DNA from 2 places in the Winogradskyella sp. Asnod2-B02-A genome. Region 1 is predicted to be linked to the other one. Evidence: riboswitches for the same ligand, from Rfam matches in the RefSeq annotation. Region 1 holds a riboswitch; the other holds the start of a gene.
The links. Region 1 has a riboswitch for S-adenosylmethionine ahead of ACJJVO_RS11085 (trans-sulfuration enzyme family protein). Riboswitches for the same ligand answer to the same signal wherever they lie in the genome.
Positions count from the first base shown of each region.

Region 2: linked by a shared signal. The riboswitch ahead of ACJJVO_RS14835 (O-acetylhomoserine aminocarboxypropyltransferase/cysteine synthase family protein) and the one ahead of ACJJVO_RS11085 (trans-sulfuration enzyme family protein) in region 1 are both predicted to bind S-adenosylmethionine.

Region 1 is NZ_JBEFOG010000027.1:685,502-687,908, reverse strand. It holds gene ACJJVO_RS11085 (trans-sulfuration enzyme family protein) at 17-1,186, opposite strand; SAM riboswitch class I at 1,295-1,418, opposite strand; gene ACJJVO_RS11080 (HupE/UreJ family protein) at 1,552-2,142, shown strand; gene ACJJVO_RS11075 (deoxycytidylate deaminase) at 2,246-2,407, shown strand, end outside.
Region 2 is NZ_JBEFOG010000027.1:1,572,349-1,574,755, reverse strand. It holds gene ACJJVO_RS14840 (hypothetical protein) at 1-558, shown strand, start outside; SAM riboswitch class I at 661-784, shown strand; gene ACJJVO_RS14835 (O-acetylhomoserine aminocarboxypropyltransferase/cysteine synthase family protein) at 905-2,203, shown strand; gene ACJJVO_RS14830 (alpha/beta fold hydrolase) at 2,275-2,407, shown strand, end outside.

The DNA of each region.
Region 1 (2,407 bases):
ATCACTCGAACTGACGTTAATTTTCTAAAGCCTGTTTTAAATCGTTAATAATATCTTCAGGATGTTCTAAACCTATAGATACTCTTATTAATCCTGATGTAATTCCTGTTTCTAAACGGACATCTTCTGGTATTTTGGCGTGTGTTGTTGATGCAGGATGTGTGACGATAGTTCTGGTGTCTCCTAAATTTGCGGAAAGTGATAACAACTTAATAGCATTTAGGAACTTTCTGCCTGCTTCAATGCCGCCTTTTATTTCAAAAGCAACAACGTTTCCGCCTAATTTCATTTGCTTTTTTGCTAATTCGTATTGTGGATGTGATTTTAGAAATGGATATTTTACAAAATTCACATTGTCGTTAGCCTCTAAAAATGTAGCGACTTTTAATGCATTATCACAATGTCTATCGACTCTAACAGGTAAAGTTTCTAAACTTTTAGATAAAACCCAGGCATTAAATGGTGATAAAGCAGGACCTGTATTTCTTGAAAACAAATATATTTTTTGGATTAAATCTGCACTACCAACAGTGACACCGCCTAAAACTCTGCCTTGTCCATCCATTAATTTTGTAGCCGAATGAATGACTAAATCTGCACCAAATTTTATAGGCTGCTGTAAGTATGGTGTTGCAAAACAATTGTCTATTATAAAGATAAGGTTGTGCTTTTTTGCAAGGTCTCCTAAACGTTGTAAGTCTAAAATATCTACTGCAGGATTCGTTGGACTTTCAGCATAAATAGCCTTGGTGTTGGGTTGAATTAAGCTTTCAATAGTATCTAATTCATCAATTTTAAAATAGCTTGTTGAGATATTCCACTTTGGTAATATGTTATTAAATAAAGTTTGAGTGGAACCAAAAATACTTCGAGATGAAATAATATGGTCATCAGAATCTAATAACGCTGCAAATGTTGAAAACACAGCAGACATACCAGAAGCAAAAGCATAACCACGTTCTGCACCTTCCATTTTACAAACTTTCTCTACAAATTCAGACGTATTAGGATTAGAGTAACGACTGTAAATATTACGTTCTTTTTCATCGGCAAAAGAAGCACGCATATCCTCTGCATCTTCAAATACGTAACTCGATGTTAAATATAAAGGGCTGGAATGTTCTAGATATTGTGAACGTTCAATTTGCGTTCTAATAGCTTCTGTTTCTATGTGTTTTGAACTCATTTTTGTTTTACTTATTTATGATAAAGCAAAAATTCAAATGCGTCAAAATTTGACGTGTAAATAGAAAAATGTTATATAGAATTTGTATTACAATAGTGTAATTACGTTGGGTTATCTATCCAATTAAACGATAAATGAATCGCTAATTACGTAGAATTTAGCACCTTCTTAATAAGTTTAAGGGTTGCTAAGGCTTCAATGGGTCTAATCCCTCTGCCTTTCTTGATAACATTTCAATAAGTTATTTGAACTTTGTGAAATACAATATTCCGAAAGAAAATAGTATAAACCAAGCTTTATTCACTTTATTTAACAGAAACCTATGCGCTTTTAATTGTAACTTTGACTTTCCCAAAGAATTAATTATGTTAGATAATTTCTGGTTTAATGTTCAATATGGCATGAACCACGTTTTAGATATTAATGGTTACGACCATGTACTTTTTTTAATGGTTTTAGCCGTTCCTTATCTTTTTAAAGATTGGAAGCGCGTGCTTTTACTCGTATCGATGTTTACTTTAGGGCACACACTGTCTTTAGTTTTGGCAGCTTATAGTATTGTAACCGTAAACGGAAAATTGGTTGAGTTTTTAATACCTATAACCATTTTAATTACAGCAATTTATAATGTTTTTACAACAGGTAAGAAAGCAAAATCGAATAAGATTGGTTTGTTGTTTTTTACGACTTTATTTTTCGGAATCGTTCATGGATTAGGTTTTGCAAGAGAATTTAAAATGTTCTCTGGTAAATCTGAAAATAAGCTAGAATTACTTATTGAGTTTGCTCTTGGTATTGAACTTGCTCAAGTCATTATTGTATTTGTCGTTTTGTTTATTGGGTTTTTATGTCAAACCATATTCCGTGTTACACGTCGTGATTGGATTATGGTCATCTCCTCAGTTGTTGCAGGCTTGGTGATTCCTATGATTATGGGAAGTGATTTATTTAATTAAAGAAAAAAGTTTGGTAAAACTTTAACGACAAGTAAATTGTGTATAAAATACTAACCGTTTATATTCGTTACTTATACTGTACTTTGTACCAGAACGAGAATTAATGCCAGATACAAAACAATTACGTTACGATAAAGCCTATTTACGCATGGCAACAGAATGGGGAAAACTTTCGCATTGCAAGCGCAAACAAGTAGGTGCCATTATTGTAAAAGATAGAATGATAATTTCTGATGGTTACAATGGTACACCAACAGGTTTTGAA
Region 2 (2,407 bases), 890 kb from region 1:
GACGGCAGTTTTGAAGAAGGGCTTCATCTTATCCCTAAAATTGAAAAAGCTTTAATTCCTTTTAGTAATAGAATTGACCCACATCACAAAATGATTTTCTATTACAAATTTGCGAGTTTACATTTTGGCGCTGGAAACAACAAAGAATGTATAAAATATTTAGATAAAATTATTTCTAACAAAACGCTTTCAATGCGCGAAGATTTACTTTGTTTCTCAAGAGTTTTAAATCTTGTAGCGCATTATGAAGCTGGTTTAGATTACCATTTAGAGACACTTTTACGAAGCACCTATAAGTTTTTAATTAAGATGAACGACCTGCACGAAGTGCAAAAGGAAATGATAAAATTCATTAGAGGGCTCCAAGATATTTACCCACACGATCTTAAAAATGCTTTTAAGGAGTTACATAAAACTTTAAAGACTTTTGAAGATCATCCGTATGAACGACGCGCATTTTTATACCTCGATATTATTTCTTGGCTAGAGAGTAAAATTGAAAATAAACCTGTAAGCCAAATTATCCGCACTAAGTATTTAGCAAAGAACAGTTCTTAATTCTGCGAAATTCACAAAAAACTCACAAAATTGAGAAATAATTTGGAATTCTAATTTTTGTATTGCAATATTTGTGCTCACAAAGTTCAAACACTTACTGAAATGTTATCAAGAAAGGTGGAGGGAATGACCCTACGAAACCTTAGCAACCCTTAGATTTACTAAGAAGGTGCTAAATTCTACTTAATGATTCGATTCATCAATCGGAAAATTGGATAGATAACTAAAGACTAATTACCCATCTGTAATTAGCATTTTCTTTATAATATTTTTCTATTAAGTACGCTTCTAACGAGGCTTATTTGGCTTTTGGTTTAATCATTTATTAACTCAAAAACTTAGAAAAATGAGTACACAAAAATTCGCAACACAAGCGTTGCACGCAGGTCACGACACAAGTCAAACAGCAGGAACAAGAGCTGTTCCTATTTACCAAACATCATCATACGTTTTTGATGACTCTGATGATGCCGCAGGACGATTCAACTTATCAGTTCCAGGATTTATTTACACGAGACTAAACAACCCAACAAACGACATTTTAGAACAACGATTAGCAGCATTAGAAGGAGGCATAGCAGCCGTTGCAACAGCATCTGGTACTGCTGCAATTTCTACTACACTTTTAACACTTTTAAGAGCTGGAGACCACATTGTTGCATCGAGTAGTTTGTATGGTGGCACTTACAACTTATTGAGTGTGACGCTACCAAGACATGGTATTACAACAACGTTTGTAGATGCTTCTAACCCAGAAGAATTTGCAAAAGCAGCACAAGAAAACACCAGAGCCTTTTTTGTAGAATCTTTAGGGAATCCGAAGTTAGATGTTTTAGATCTTGAAGCAATTTCAAAAGAAGCTAAAGCATATAAAGTACCCCTAATTGTAGACAATACAGTTGCGACACCTTATTTATTAAATCCAATAGAACATGGTGCTAACATCGTTATTCATTCATTAACCAAATATATTACTGGAAACGGAACATCACTTGGAGGTATTATCATTGATGCTGGTACTTTTGATTGGACCAACGGAAAATTCCCAGAATTCACAGAACCATCTGCAGGCTACCATGGCTTAGTGTATAGCGAGACTATTGGAGCTGCTGCATTTATAGCAAAAATTAGAATTGAAGGTTTACGAGATTATGGTGGAGCATTGAGTCCGTTTAACGCTTTTCAAATTATTCAAGGTCTAGAAACTTTAGAATTACGTATTTTAAAGCATAGTGAAAATGCGCTTGAATTAGCAACATGGCTAGAATCGCAACCCGAAGTAAAATGGGTGAATTATCCTGGACTTGAAAGTAGTAAATACAAAAAACTCGCAGAAAAATATTTACCAAAAGGTCAGAGTGGTGTAGTCACTTTTGGAGTAGATGGTGGTTACGAAGCTGCAAAAACAATTGCAGACACTACCAAATTATTCTCACTTTTAGCCAATATTGGAGACACAAAATCACTTATCATTCATCCTGCAAGCACAACGCATCAGCAATTAAGTGACGACGCTCAAGAGACTACAGGTGTTACCAAAGACTTAATTCGTCTATCTGTAGGCATTGAAAACATTGAAGACTTAAAAGCCGATTTAAAGGAAGCTTTTGCTGTTGTAAAACAAAAAAGAGCACTTCAAAATTAGCCTTTAACATGTTTTGTTTAGTAATAGATGCCTTTTTTATAAAGGCATCTATTTAAAATTTAATTCTTAAAATGGAAAATTTACGTTACATAAATATTTCTAATTACACATCAGATACAGGCAAGGACACAAATATAAATCTGTCTTACCAAACTTTTGGCAAACCATTACATGACGCTCCCATTGTCTTAGTCAATCATGCGC